One region of the Luteococcus sediminum genome, then DNA from elsewhere that is predicted to be linked to it. Evidence: riboswitches for the same ligand, from Rfam matches in the RefSeq annotation. Region 1 holds a riboswitch; each other region holds the start of a gene.

Region 1 (4,635 bases):
GTCCACGTCCTGTCGTTGGCGCAGGAGGCCGGTGAGGACCATGACTCGCGGCTGAGGACGGCACCCGTCTCGGCGCTGGTCCTTCCCGACCACCTGGTGACCGTGCACCGCGCCTCCCAGTTCCCGATGGACCGGGTGGTGGAGCACTGGCAGGAGGACATCGAGGCCGGCAGCCGCGACGTGGCAGCACTGCTGCACGGCCTGCTGGACGAGGTGGTCGACGGGCACGCCGACCTGCTGCAGGACCTGGAGGACCAGGCCGAGGCGCTGGAGGACGACCTGTTCGGTGACCGGGGCCGCGCCGGCGGGATGCAGCAGGTCACCTACCGGCTGCGCAAGGAGGTGGTGCAGACCCGCCGCGCGGTGCTGCCGATGCGCGACGTGGTGGCGGCCCTGTTGCGCAGCGAGGACGACGGCTTCGTCGTACCCCGCAGCCTCCAGGGCCGCTACCAGGACCTGGCAGACCTGGCCCAGCACGACGCCGAGCGCACCGGGGGGCTACGCGAGATCGTCAACAGCATCTTCGAGACCAACCTGTCGCTGCAGGATGCCCGACGCAACATCGTGATGAAGAAGCTCGCCGGCTGGGCGGCCGTCATCGCCGTCCCCACCGCGGTGACGGGCTGGTTCGGCCAGAACATCCCCTTCCCCGGCTTCTCCAGTCCCTGGGGGCTGGCGGCCTCCACCACGCTCGTGGTGCTGGGCACGCTGGCGCTCTACCTGGTGCTGCGCCGCCGCGACTGGATCTGAGTCGTTGGGACCGGACCTGGGTCGTCGGGACTGGACCTGGGTCGTCGGGACCGGACCTGAGCGGCGACGGCGCCCGCCTCAGCGCGAGAAGCTCAGCCGGTTGACGGCGCTGCCGTGGTCCAGAGCTTCGGTGAGCGTGACGCAGCGCAGCCCGCGCTCGGCGAAGCCGGTGAGCACCTCGTCGAGCAGCCGCGGCTTGTCGACGCCGGTGACGGCCTCCTCGCGCGCCAGGTCGGACGCATCGGCGGCGCCGTCATGGGCCAGCAGGATGGCGCCGGGGCGGGCATCGGACATCGCCTTGGCGACGCGGTGTTCGTGGCTGACGTCCTTCCAGTCCCAGGTGGTGCCCGACCACAGCACCGTGCGCATGCCCAGTCGCCCGGCCATCACGCGGGTCAGCGGACTCTGCGCGCCGTGCGGGGGACGGAACCAGTCCACCCGGCTGCCCAGCACGTCGGTGAGCTCACCGCGCCCCCGCTGCAGCCAGTCGAAGGCCTGGCGGGGAGCCATGCTGCGCACCTTGCGGTGGTCCAGGCCGTGCAGGCCGATCTCGTGGCCAACCGCGGCCAGCTCCCGCACCAGACCGGGATCGCGCTTGACGCGGGTGCCCAGGACGAAGAAGACCGCCTTGGCGTCGTGCGTGGCCAACACCTCGGCCAGCGCGTCGGTGGTGCCCGGCAGGGGACCGTCGTCGAAGGTGACGACCAGCTCCGGGCGCTCGGTGCGGATGCTGGCAATGGAACCGACGGCGGGGCCGGCTGCGGCCTCCAGCGGGCCACGGACCAGCTGCTTGACGCGGGACGAGGTGGTCATCGGGAGCTCTCCTTGCGGTGGGCGGACTGTGGGCGAAGGTCGTCGGGGATCGGCGCCAGGCGCTCGCGCCAGCCACCGTCACGCACGTATTCCTGGTAGCGCAGGCCGGCAGCGGCCAGCACCATGCCGGCGCCACGGGCCGCGGCGCGGCTGCCGCGGGCCTGGTGGGTGAGGTCGTGGCGGGCGCGTCCCAGCAGCGACCGTCCGCCCCCGGCGACCATTCGGCCCAGGCCACCGGCCAGCAGCTTCGGACGGGCCAACCGGTCCCCGGCCAGCATCAGCGTCAGTACGCCGTGGGTGTTGCCGTGGCTCAGCGAGCGCAGCAGCACCCACTGGCGGGTCATCCGGTCGGTGGTCACCAGGTCCACCACGACCGCCTCGGGGCAGGCGACGATGCGCCCACCGGCGGCGACGATCTGGCGGGTGAGCAGCGTGTCCTCGCCACCACCCATCCCCAGGCCGGTGGAGAAGCGCCGCGCGCCCAGCTGGTGCAGGTCGAGCAGCAGGTTGCCGCAGGCCGCGGCCGGCAGCTCCCGCCTCGACTCCCAGCGGCGGCGGGTGAAGAAACCCCCGGCGTGGATCCACGGGTCCACCTCACCGGGGTAGCGGGTGTCGACGAAACCGGCGACGGCGGCCGGCCGGCTGGCCAGCCAGCAGTCAAGCATCAGCTGCAGCCATCCCGGCCCGGGACGGCCGTCGTCGTCGAGGAAGAGCAGCACGTCGCTGCCCCCCTCGACCCCGTCCTGGCGGCCGGCCGAGGACTGGGCCTCGTCGAGCGCACGATTGCGCGCCGCCGCGATCCCGGGGGTCGGCTCCACCACGAACCGCACCCGGTCCAGTCCCATCGCCTCCACGGCATCACGTCCACTGCCGGCCGGGTCGTTGTCCACCACCAGCACCTCGCCGCTCCACGGCGCCTGTAGCGCGGAAAGCTGCTGGTGCAGCATTTCGACGGTCTGGACGATCTGTTCGGGCCGGTGGAAGGTGAGCACGCCGATGGTGGCGTGCAGGCTCTGCTGGGTCTCGTGCATCGTCCAAGAATATGGCTTCGTCCCACCCGTCCAGTAGCGTGGCCGGGTCGTCGACAGGGGAATCCGGTGCAAGTCCGGAGCTGACCCGCAACCGTCACGGAGCTGCGCTCCCGAGCCGGAATGCCTGCCCTCGACCGGACTCACCAGAACCGTCGAGGCTGCGGAAGGAGACCCGATGCCGGCGCGCGCTGTCACCCCGCACGATGTCCTGTCACGGGGGCAGGGTGCCGTGCTCGACGCACCCCCGGTGCGGAAGCTCGGCCGGCTCGTGCACCCGATGGCCTGGTGGGCCTGGGCGATCGGCGCGGCCGTGGCGGTGAGCCTGGTGACCAATCCGCTGCTGGTGCTGCTGGTGGTCACGACGGTGTGGATCGTGGTGCTGGAGCGCCGCACCGCCGCCCCCTGGGCCCGCTCGGCCGGCGTCTACCTGTGGCTGGCGCTGGTGGTGATCGGCCTGCGGATGTTCTTCCAAGTGGTGATGGGCGTCAACCGCAGCGGCCAGGTGCTGTTCACCCTGCCCAGCCTGCAGCTGCCCGGCTGGGCCGCCGGGATCCGCCTGGGCGGTGAGGTCACCCTCGACGCCCTGCTGTTCACCCTCTACGACTCGCTGCGGCTGGCCGGCATCCTGCTGTGCGTCGGCGCCGCCAACTCGCTGGCCAATCCGCGGCGTGCCCTGCGCGCCGTGCCACCCGCCTTGTACCAGCTCAGCGTCGCGCTGGTGGTGGCCCTCAGCGTCGCACCCCAGCTGGTGGAGAGCATCCAGCGGGTGCGACGGGCCCGTCGCCTGCGCGGGGGTCGGTCCACTGGCTGGCGGGCGGTGCGCGAGGTGGTCGCGCCAGTGCTGGAGGACGCCATCGACCGTTCCCTGCAGCTGGCCGCGGGCATGGAGTCGCGCGGCTACGGACGCACCCACAGCGGCCAGCCCGTGGGCCGCGGCACCACCGTCGCCCTGCTCGGCTCGCTGGTGCTGGTCACCCTCGGCACCTTCCTGCTGCTCGGCGTGCCCAACTCCTCGCCGTGGTCATGGCTGGCGCTGGGCTGCGGGGGAGTGCTGGCCTGGCTGGGGATCCGTGTCTCGGGTCGTCGGCTGGCCGTCACCCGCTACCGCCCCGACCCGTGGCAGCGACCCGAGTGGACGCTGTGCGCAGCGGCGGTGGTTGCCGTCATCAGCAGTGCCGTCCTGGTGCGGCTGTCCCCGCAGATGGTGCTGCCCAGTCCCTCGCCGCCGTCCTGGCCGGGGCTCGACGTGCGCGTGCTGCCGCTGCTGCTGGCCGTCGCGGCACCCCTGTTCTGCACGCCCCGACCGCCCGCCGGGGAACTGTGATGTGTGTGAGGAGATGTCCATGATCGACTTCCGCGAGGTCGGCTTCCGGCATTCCGGGGCCGAGCGTCCGGTGCTGGACGGGGTGAGCCTCACCATCGAGGAGGGCGACCTGTGCCTGGTGGTGGGCCGCACCGGCACCGGCAAGTCCACCCTGCTGGGCGCCATCAACGGCCTGGTGCCACACTTCACCGGTGGCCACCTGTCCGGCGAGGTGAGCGTCGCCGGGCGCTCCACCCGCACCCACCGGCCGCGCGAGATGGCGGAGCTGGTCGGCTTCGTCGCCCAGGACCCGTTGGCGGGCTTCGTCACCGACCGCGTCGAGGACGAGGTGGCCTATGGCATGGAACAGCTCGGCCTCTCGCCGCTGGCGATGCGCAAGCGCGTCGAGGAGACCCTCGACCTCATGGGCATCGCCGACCTGCGCCGCCGCGCACTCACCGAGCTCTCCGGCGGCCAGCAACAACGGGTCGCCATCGCCGCCGTGCTCGCGGCCCAGCCCCGGGTGGTCGTCCTCGACGAGCCCACCAGCGCGCTGGACCCCACCGCCGCGCAGGACGTGCTGGCCTCCATCACCACCCTGGTGCACGAGGTGGGCCTGACCGTCGTGCTGGCCGAGCACCGCATCGAGCGCGTCATGCACGCCGCCGACCAGGTGTTGTGGCTGCCGGGCGACGGCAGCGCCGTGCTGGGTGATCCGGCCGAGGTCTTCGCCCGCTG
Region 2 (4,635 bases), on a different contig from region 1:
CGCAGGCCCTCGAAGACCTCCGAGTCACGGTGCCACTCGATGCCGGCACGTGCGGGGGCCTCGGGGCGAGGCGTGAACTTGATCGCGGACTCGGTGTGGTTCGGGAACTCCGAGACACCGGTGATCGGCTGCTTGCGGGTGGCCAGGCGCTTGGTGCGCTCGGCGATGACCGGCTCCAGCTCCTTCATCGCGAGACCGTCGACGACGGCCTTCGCCATGCCACCGGCTGCCTCGATGGTGCCCAGCACCTTCCAGGCGGCCTCGGCGAGCTTGGTGGTCAGCGTCTCGACGTACCAGGAGCCGCCGGCCGGGTCGTTGACGCGGCCGATGTTGGACTCCTCCGCCAGCACGATCTGGGTGTTGCGGGCGATGCGGCGGCTGAAGTCACCGGGCAGGCCCCAGGCGGTGTCGAAGGGCAACACGGTGATCGCCTCGGCGCCACCGATGGCGGCACCGAAGGTGCTGATCGTGCCGCGCAGCATGTTGACATAGGGGTCGTCACGGGTGATCTCGCGCCACGAGGTGACCGCCTGCTGGCGGGCGCCGCGCTTGGCCTCCGTCACGCCGAAGGCCTCGCCGATGCGCGACCAGCAGGTGCGCAGCGCACGCAGGCGGGCGATGGTGGCGAACTGGTCGGTGGTGGCCGAGACACGGAAGTTGATCGTCTCGAAGGCCTCGTCGACGCTGACGCCCTGGCTGGCCAGGGCGCGGACGTACTCGACGCCGGTGGCCAGCGCATAGGCCAGCTCGTGGACGTCACCGGCGCCGGCGTTGTGCCAGATGGTGGAGTCGACCACGATCGCGCGGCTCTTGGGCATGCCCTCGAGGCGCTTGACCCAACCGGCCAGCTTCGACAGGTCGGGGGTGCCACCGTTGAGGGCGGCCAGGCCGATCGGGTCGAGGCCCAGGTTCAGGCTGAGGTGGTCCTTGGGCTTGTCGCTGCCCTCGTAGACGCCCAGCAGGGCCTCGGCGGCGGCCTCCTGGTCGGTGCGGCTGGAGACCTCGACCTTGACCAGTTCCAGCATCACGTCGGCCAGGTCGTCGGTCAGGTCCTTGGCGGCGATGGCGTCGGGGTCCAGGCGCAGCCACAGGCTGGTGACACCGCGCTCCAGGTCGGCCAGCACGGCCTTGCGGGTGTACTCCGCATTGCCGTCCTCGTGGAGGGCGCGCACGTCCCAGGCATCCATGTCGCCGTTGCGGACGGTGGTGCCACGCGTGAAGGGAGCGACGCCGGGAGCGCCGAGCTTCTCGGGTGCGTCGGCCAGGGTGTAGATCGGCTCGATCTCGATGCCGTCCACCAGGCTGGTGCGCAGGCGCGAGACCGACTGCTCGCCACTGAGTTGCTTGTCTTCGGGTCGCCCGCGGTTGAGGACCTTGGCGACAGCTGCCTGCCACTGGTCCATGTCCGGCTTCGCGAAGTCGCCGGCGAGCTTCAGCTCACCAGCGCCGACGCGGGCGTCCGGCTCGATCGTTGTCATGGGACTCCTGCTCCGATGAGGGTGTCGTCGCCCGTGCGGACGACCTGACGTTGTGCTCCTCGGCCTGTGACGCCTCGCACCTGGCTGGTGCGGTGCCCGCTGGCAGGTCTTCGGACTCATGGGCCTCTCACTCCCGGAGGAGTGCCTTCCTCGGCCACCGCTTCCCAGGCCAGGCCCAGTGCTTGACGTCAGGTCCGCGATCACTCGCGGGCCCGACGGGTGGCGTCGTTCCCATTCACCGCTGCGGGACAGTTCCGGAATTCCACCGGATTCCCTCTTGCGACGACCTGCCGGAGCAGGCCGAACCAGCACTCCCAGACTAGCCGGGGCAAGGTCTGCGCGGGCAAGAGGGGTCCATGATTTCTGGATGTGGTCGAACCACAGGTCCCAATTTGTGAAATTGATCACGAGGCGGTGACCAACCCAGATGCCGGACGGCCCCGGTTCCCGCGAGGGGGACCGGGGCCGTTCGTCGCGCCGGGCAGTGGCTCAGGCGACGTAGGGCGTCAGGGCTGCGGCCAGCCGGGGCAGGGCCTCCTCGACATAGCCCTTGGCCTTGCCGCGGATCGGCTTGTAGACCTTGGCCAGGGCGGCATTGTCGGGCGAGGACGCCTTGGCGTCGGCGAGGGCCAGCAGCGCGTCGGCCACCTCGGAGGAGCGGCTCGACAGGTAGCTGCCGAAGTCCTGGTCGCCCTTGGCCTCCCAGTAGGGGGCCAGGGCAGCGGCGATCTCGGGCAGCATCGCGTCGGTGGCCTTGGGGACGATGCCCTCCTTCATCTTCTTCGCGCTCGCGAAGGCGGTCTTGAGGGCCATGCCGCCCAGGCCGCTCTTCGACTCGACCTCCTGGTCGATCACGGTGGACAGCGACTGCACCACCTGGGGTCGCTTGGCGGGGTCCAGCAGGGAATCGGTGAAGCTCATGGCAAGCCTTTCGCTCGGTCTGTGGCCGGGCTGGAGCCCTGGGGCCACGGGCGGACAGGTGCATTCTTGCAGCTGGAGCCGTGACGAGGCGCCCCGCGACCCCCCGCCTGATCGCCCGGATCAGGCGGGCGAGAGCTCGACGAAACGCACGTCGCCAGCCAGCAGGTCCACCACGGCCAGCCGGTTCACCAGGCTGCGTCCCTGCCCCAGCAGCAGCTTGACCGTCTCGGCCGCCTGCCAGGCTCCTGCGAGGGCCGGGGTGGCGCCCATGATGTCCAGCGGCTCCGGTGCCTCGGTGGGGTGTGGCACCACCTGCTCCCACTGCACCTGGCCGGGGGCGAAGACGCTGAGCACCGCCGTCCAGGCATCGATGGCCGCCCACACCCAGGGCACCCCCGCGGCACGGCAGGCCTGCGAGATGGCCTGGCGCGAAGCGGCCCGGTCGGTGCAGTCGACCACCACGTCATGGCCTGCCACCAGTTCCACGTCCTCGGCGGTGAGCCGGTGGGCCAGGGCAGTCACCTCGGCGCCGGGGGAGAGGCGTCGCATCCGCTCGGCCGCCAGCTCCACCTTGGAGCCACCGAGCTGGTCGGCGGTGAACAGGGTCTGGCGGTTCAGGTTGGAGGCCTCCACCACGTCGTCGTCGAGCAGCGTCAGGTGCCCGATCCCCGAAGCGGTCAGCGCCGGGATCGCTCCGGCGCCCAGGCCTCCGCAGCCCACGACGAGCACACGGGCCTCGGCCAGCCGCTGCTGGCCCTCTGTGCCGATGATCCGCCGCTGGCGGTTCCACTGTCCCTCGAGCGTCATCTCAGCACTCACCGAGCCCGACCCACTCGGTGCTGCCGTCGGTGAACTGCTGGTGCTTCCACACCGGAACCCGCACCTTGATCCGGTCGACCAGCGCCCCGCAGGCGGCGAAGGCCTCGGCTCGGTGGGCGCTGGCGCAGGCGGCGACCAGGGCGACGTCGCCCACCACCAGGTCGCCGACGCGGTGCTCTGCCCAGGCAGTCACGCCGAACTCCTGCTCCACCTCGCGCACCACGGCCTCGAGGGCCTTGGCCGCGTCGGGGTGCGCGCTGTAGGCGAGTGCGGTGACGCCCCGCCCGTGGTCGTGGTCGCGCACCACCCCCTCGAAGAGGACGCAGGCACCGTCCTTGGAACCGGTGACGCCGGCCCGCGCGGCGTCGACGTCCAGTGGAGTCGTGCTGACTGCTGCATGCATGGGTGCGAGCCTACTGTGCATGGTGAGATTCCACGGAGTGGGCCGTAGAATGTCGGGCATGACCTCCGCAGCGCTCGTCGACCGCTTCGGTCGCACGGCACGGGACCTGCGACTGTCGGTGACCGACGTGTGCAACCTGCGCTGCACCTACTGCCTGCCCGAGACCGGCATCAGCTGGTTGCCGCGCACCACGATCCTGACCGCCGACGAGCTGGTGCGACTGGCCCACGTCGGCATCGAGCACTGCGGCATCACCAAGATCAGGCTGACCGGGGGCGAACCGCTCACCCGGCCCGACCTGGCCGAGGTCGTGCGCGGCATCGCCCTCGCCCACCCCGAGACCGAGATCGCCCTGACCACCAATGCCGTCGGGCTGGCCGAGCGGGCCGAGGAACTGGCCATGGCAGGCCTGCACCGGGTGAACATCTCGCTCGACACCGTGCACGCCGAGACCTTCCGCCGGATGACCCGCCGTGACGGCCTGGACCGCGTCCTGGACGGGATCCGTGCCGCCGTCGCCGCCGGGCTGGGGCCGGTCAAGATCAACTCCGTGCTGATGGCGGGCGTCAACGACCACCAGCTGCTCGACCTGCTCGACTTCTGCCTCGACCACGGCTCCGAGCTGCGCATCATCGAGCAGATGCCCATCGGTGCCACCCGCGACTGGGCGCGCGAGAACCTGATCAGCGCGACGATGATCCGGGCCATGATCGAACAGCGCTACCAGCTGCGCGAGATCCCCGGCCGCGGCCCCGCCCCGGCCCAGCGCTGGGAGGTGTTCGACGACGGCCGCCTGCTGGGCAGCGTCGGCATCGTCGCCTCGGTCACCGAGCCCTTCTGCGGCGACTGCGACCGCACTCGGATCAGCGCCGACGGCCAGCTGCGCTCCTGCCTGTTCTCACACACGGAGACCGACCTGCGCGGCCCCCTGCGCAGCGGTGCCAGTGATGCCGAGCTGGCGGCCCTGTGGGCCGGAGGCATGTGGACCAAGCCTCGCGCCCACGGCAGCGATGC
Region 3 (4,635 bases), on a different contig from region 1:
GCTACGAACCCGGCCTGCTGGCCCGGGCGCACCGCGGCATCCTCTACGTCGACGAGGTGAACCTGCTGCACGACCACCTGGTCGACCTGCTGCTGGATGCCGCCGCGATGGGCCGCTCCACCGTGGAGCGCGACGGCATCTCGGTGAGCCACCAGGCCCGTTTCGTGCTGATCGGCACCATGAACCCGGAGGAGGGGGAGCTGCGCCCGCAGCTGCTGGACCGCTTCGGGCTCACCGTCGAGGTGGCCGCCCCTACCGACCATGCCGCCCGCGCCGCCGTCGTGCGCCGCCGGATGGCCTTCGACGCCGACCCGTCGGGCTTCATCGCCGCCCACGCCGCCGACGATGCCGCGTTGAGCGAGCGCATCGCCCGGGCCCAGCAGCAGCTCGGCTCGGTGCGGCTCGGTGATGCCGCCCTGTTGAAGATCGCCGAGGTGTGCGCGGCCTTCGAGGTGGACGGGCTGCGCGCCGACATCGTCACCGCCCGCACGGCGATCGCCCACGCCGCCTGGAGCGGCCGCGAGGCCGTCACCCGCGAGGACATCCGGCAGGCCGCCCTGCTCGCCCTGCCGCACCGTCGCCGTCGCAATCCCTTCGACGCGCCCGGCATGGACGAGGAGCTGCTCGACCGGATCCTCGGCGACGACGATCTGCCGCCCGACGAGCCCGAACCGGGACCCGAGGGTGGCCCGGACCCCGAGGACGGCCCCGAGCCTGAGGGTGCCCCTGATCCCGAGGACGACTCCGACGAGACCCCGCAGGGGGATGGTCAGGGAAAAGCGCCTGAGGGCGGCTCCGCCGAGCCGCCCGAGAGCCCCGCTGACCCTTCGGACTCCGCTGACCCTTCAGACTGCGCCGACTCGCAGGCCCCGGAGCAGGACCTGCCGATGTTGCCACCCGCCGGCGCTGAGCAGCCCGGCCAGGTGGTGAAGGCCGCCACCCCGTCGCCCCGCCCCCGCACCTTCACCGTGCGCGGCCTGGGGGCCGGGGCCGCGGGCAAGCGTTCACGGGCGATCACCTCGAGCGGGCGACGGGTGGGTGCCCGCCTGCCCGAGAGCGGGCCGGGGTCGCTGCACCTGTTGGAGACCCTGCGGGCCGCGGCCGGCAACCAGACCGGGCGGGAGCGCCCCGACGGCCGGGTGCGGATCGCCTTGGAGGACCTGCGCCTGGCCGTGCGCGAGGGCCGCGAGGCGAACCTGGTGCTCTTCTGCGTCGATGCGTCGGGGTCGATGGCCGCCCGCAAGCGTATGGTGCAGGTGAAGACCGCGATCCTGTCGCTGCTGCTGGACGCCTACCGGCGCCGCGACAAGGTGGGGCTGGTCACCTTCCGGGGCAGGTCCGCCGAGCTGGTGCTGCCGCCCACCGGATCGATCGACATCGCCGCCGCCCGCCTGGACGAGATCCCCGCCGGGGGCAGGACGCCGCTGGCCGAGGGCCTGATGGAGGCGGCGCGGGTGATCCGCCGCGAGCACCTGCGCGACCCGCTGCTGCGCCCCCTGCTGGTGGTGGTCACCGACGGCCGGGCGACGGCCGGGCCGGGGGCCGTCGAGCGCTCCCGCCAGGTGGCGGACTTCGTGGCGGGCATGGGGATCACGACGGTGGTGATCGACGGCGAACAGGGCCCCCTGCGGATGGGGTTGGCCCGCACCCTGGCCGAGCACCTGGGCGCCGAGCACGTGCCGGTCGACGAGGTGACCGCCGACGGCCTGACCTCGACGGTGCAGCGCAACCGAGCGGTGGCCTGACGGCCCCTTTCCACCCGGCACCGCAAAGATCTCGGAAGATCCGGCCCCTTGAGGGGACCAGATCTTCCGAAATCTCTTGGGTGTCGCCCCGGCCCGGAACCTCAGCGTGACCGGACGGGGTCGTCGGGGCCCATCACCGAACGCACCAGCAGCGAGATCACCCCGTACAGGATGGTGGCGGCGACGATGCAGCCGAGGATCCACCAGCCCAGCGGCCAACGTCCCGAGGTCAGGGCGATCAGCAGGGCCATCGAGACGGCATAGAGCCAGTTGGTCACCACCTGCTGGCGGCTGGTCTGCGCCGAGGGTGCCAGCCCCAGCCACTGCAGGAGTCGGACCGGGGCACTGGGCTGCTCGTTCATGGCTCGACCCTAGCCGTCACAGGTCCTGCACCGACCCCGCCCACGAGGCGAAGAATTCGTCATGGAAGCATGTGGACTGACCGGGACGCGGAAGCCAGCGAACATCTGGCACGGTCCCGCCACTGTGAGCACCACCGGCACTGTGATGCCGGTTGCGAAGTCAGGAACGCCCCCGGTCGACGGCCACTGGACAACAGGCGAGAGACCTGGAGGAGCCCCACATGCAACGAACCCATCTGGTTGGCGCCGGAGTCGGCCCCGGCGACCCACAACTGGTCACCCTGGCGGCGGCCACCGCACTGCAGCAGGCCGATGTCGTGCTGGTGCCGGCCACCGAGAAGTCGGGTGACGGACCCGGCCGCGCCGAGCAGATCGTGCGGGCCGTCGCCCCCGCCGCCCGCATCGAACGCATCGGCTTCGCCATGCGCGAGCAGGGCCGCAGCGCCCGACGACAGGAGTCCTGGCAGGCCGCCGCCGAGGCCGCGCTTACCCACTTCGCCGACGGCCTCACCACCATCGCGATGGCCACCATCGGCGACCCGGCCGTCTACTCCACCTTCAGCTACCTGGCGGGCACCGTCCGGGCGGCGTTGCCCGCGGTGGAGGTCTCCTGGATTCCCGGCATCACGGCGATGCAGGCGCTTGCCGCAGCCTCGGGCACCCCGCTGGTCGAGGGCAATGAGGTGCTGGCGCTCGCCCCCGCCACCCTCGGCGCCGAGGGCCTTGGGCCGGTGCTCGATGCCGCCGACTCGGTCTGCGTCTACAAGGGCGGACGCCAGCTCGGCATGGTCCGCGAAGCCCTTGCCGAGCGCGGGCGCGACGGGATCGTCGGCAGCGAGGTGAGCCTGCCCGAAGAGCACCTGGCGTCGCTCGACGACCTCGACCAGGACACCCGCACCGGCTACTTCTCGGCGGTGCTCAGCACCCCGAGCCGCACCAGCATCGGAGGATCGCTGTGAGTACTGGAAATCCCACGGGAAGGGTGGTCTTCGTCGGGGCTGGCCCGGGTGCCGCCGACCTGATCACGGTGCGCGGCGCGCGCGTCATCGCCGAGGCCGACGTCATCATCTGGGCCTCCTCGCTGGTCCACCCCGACGTGGTCGCCGACCACAAGCCGGGCGCCGAGCTGGTCGACTCCGCCTCGCTGCCGCTGGAGGCGCTGGAGCCCTACTACCTGCGCGCCCGCGACGGCCAGCTGATCGCCCGCGTGCACACCGGCGACCCGTCGATCTACGGCGCCACCGCGGAGCAGCGGGCGCTGTGCGAGCGCCTCGGCGTCGCCCACGAGACCATCCCCGGCGTCAGCGCCTTCTCTGCCGCCGCGGCGCGGATGGACGTCGAGATCACGCTGCCGCAGGTGGCGCAGTCGCTGGTCCTCACCCGGCTGGAGGGCGGCCGCACCCCGATGCCGCCCAAGGAGACGGTGCGCGGCTTCGCCCAGCACGGCGCCACCATGGCGCTCTACCTCTCGGCGGCGCGCAACAAGGTGCTGCAGGAGGAGCTGCTGGCCGGCGGTTATGCGCCCGAGACGCCCTGCATCATCGGCCATCAGGTCACCTGGCCCGACGAGGTGATGCTGCGCTGCGAGCTGCGGGATCTCTCGGCCACCATGAAGGAGCGCCACCTGTGGAAGCACACGGTGGTGCTCGTCGGCCCCGCCCTGGCCGCCGCCACTCCCGAGTACCGCTCGCACCTCTACCACCCGGGCTTCCGGCACGAGTTCCGCGCCGCCGATCCCGAAGCCCAGAAGGAATTGCGGGAGAAGGGGGCAGTCCAGTGAGCACCCCCATCCGCGTCCACGGCTTCATCGGCGACGTGACCCCGGCGATGCTCGACGAGGCCTCCCGCGCCGACTTCGTCGTGGGTGGGGACCGCCACCTCGACGCGCTCGGCGTCGACCAGCCGCGACGGATCCGGCTGGGGGCGCTGTCTGCGGCCGTCGAACGGATCGTCGCCGCCGGCCCCGAGGCCCGCATCATGGTGGTCGCCTCCGGGGACCCGGGCTGGTTCGGCATCGTGCGCCGGCTGCGCGAGGCCGGGCTGCCGCTGCGGGTGCTGCCGGCCCCGACGAGCATCTCGCTGGCCTTCGCCACGGTCGGGATCCCCTGGGACGACGCCGAGGTGGTCAGCATCCACGGCCGCCCGCTCGAACCAGCGCTGGCGGTCTGCCGCGCCTGGGGGAAGGTGGCGGTGATGACCGGCCCCGACCAGGGGATCGTCGAGCTCGCCACGCAGCTGGCCGACCTCGACCGCGAGTTCTGGCTGTGCGAACGGCTCGGGGAGGACGACGAGCGCGTCCGCCTCCTCGACGCCGCCCAGGCGATGGCGCTGACCGACCTCGTCAACCCGAATGTGGTGCTGGTCGTCGATCCGCAGCTGGCCAGCACCGTCGGATGGCACCAGGGGGCACCGCGCCCCGCGGGGCCGCCGCCGCGGGTGAGCGACGAGGCGGCCCGCATCTTCTGCCGCACCCTGCCCGGCCGCGGCGACGTGGTGCGGGTCCGGGGCCCCATCAGCCGCGAGGTGGC

Evidence for each region. A riboswitch is a leader RNA that binds a small molecule or an ion and turns the genes downstream of it on or off. The one in region 1 is predicted to bind cobalamin.
Region 2: linked by a shared signal. The riboswitch ahead of mutA (methylmalonyl-CoA mutase small subunit) and the one ahead of ACYVKA_RS01640 (CbiQ family ECF transporter T component) in region 1 are both predicted to bind cobalamin.
Region 3: linked by a shared signal. The riboswitch ahead of cobI (precorrin-2 C(20)-methyltransferase) and the one ahead of ACYVKA_RS01640 (CbiQ family ECF transporter T component) in region 1 are both predicted to bind cobalamin.

The regions. Positions count from the first base shown of each region.
Region 1 covers NZ_BAAGQL010000004.1:77,005-81,639, reverse strand. Annotated here, with positions in the region: gene ACYVKA_RS01655 (magnesium transporter CorA family protein) at 1-750, shown strand, start outside; gene ACYVKA_RS01650 (polysaccharide deacetylase family protein) at 829-1,563, opposite strand; gene ACYVKA_RS01645 (glycosyltransferase family 2 protein) at 1,560-2,594, opposite strand; cobalamin riboswitch at 2,612-2,740, shown strand; gene ACYVKA_RS01640 (CbiQ family ECF transporter T component) at 2,770-3,918, shown strand; gene ACYVKA_RS01635 (ABC transporter ATP-binding protein) at 3,932-4,635, shown strand, end outside.
Region 2 covers NZ_BAAGQL010000013.1:278,891-283,525, reverse strand. Annotated here, with positions in the region: gene mutA (methylmalonyl-CoA mutase small subunit) at 1-1,478, opposite strand, end outside; cobalamin riboswitch at 1,563-1,803, opposite strand; gene ACYVKA_RS08195 (DUF6918 family protein) at 1,968-2,399, opposite strand; gene ACYVKA_RS08190 (HesA/MoeB/ThiF family protein) at 2,520-3,206, opposite strand; gene ACYVKA_RS08185 (molybdenum cofactor biosynthesis protein MoaE) at 3,208-3,621, opposite strand; gene moaA (GTP 3',8-cyclase MoaA) at 3,680-4,635, shown strand, end outside.
Region 3 covers NZ_BAAGQL010000009.1:46,289-50,923, reverse strand. Annotated here, with positions in the region: gene ACYVKA_RS05950 (VWA domain-containing protein) at 1-1,745, shown strand, start outside; gene ACYVKA_RS05945 (hypothetical protein) at 1,847-2,107, opposite strand; cobalamin riboswitch at 2,173-2,297, shown strand; gene cobI (precorrin-2 C(20)-methyltransferase) at 2,329-3,066, shown strand; gene cobM (precorrin-4 C(11)-methyltransferase) at 3,057-3,887, shown strand; gene cbiE (precorrin-6y C5,15-methyltransferase (decarboxylating) subunit CbiE) at 3,884-4,635, shown strand, end outside.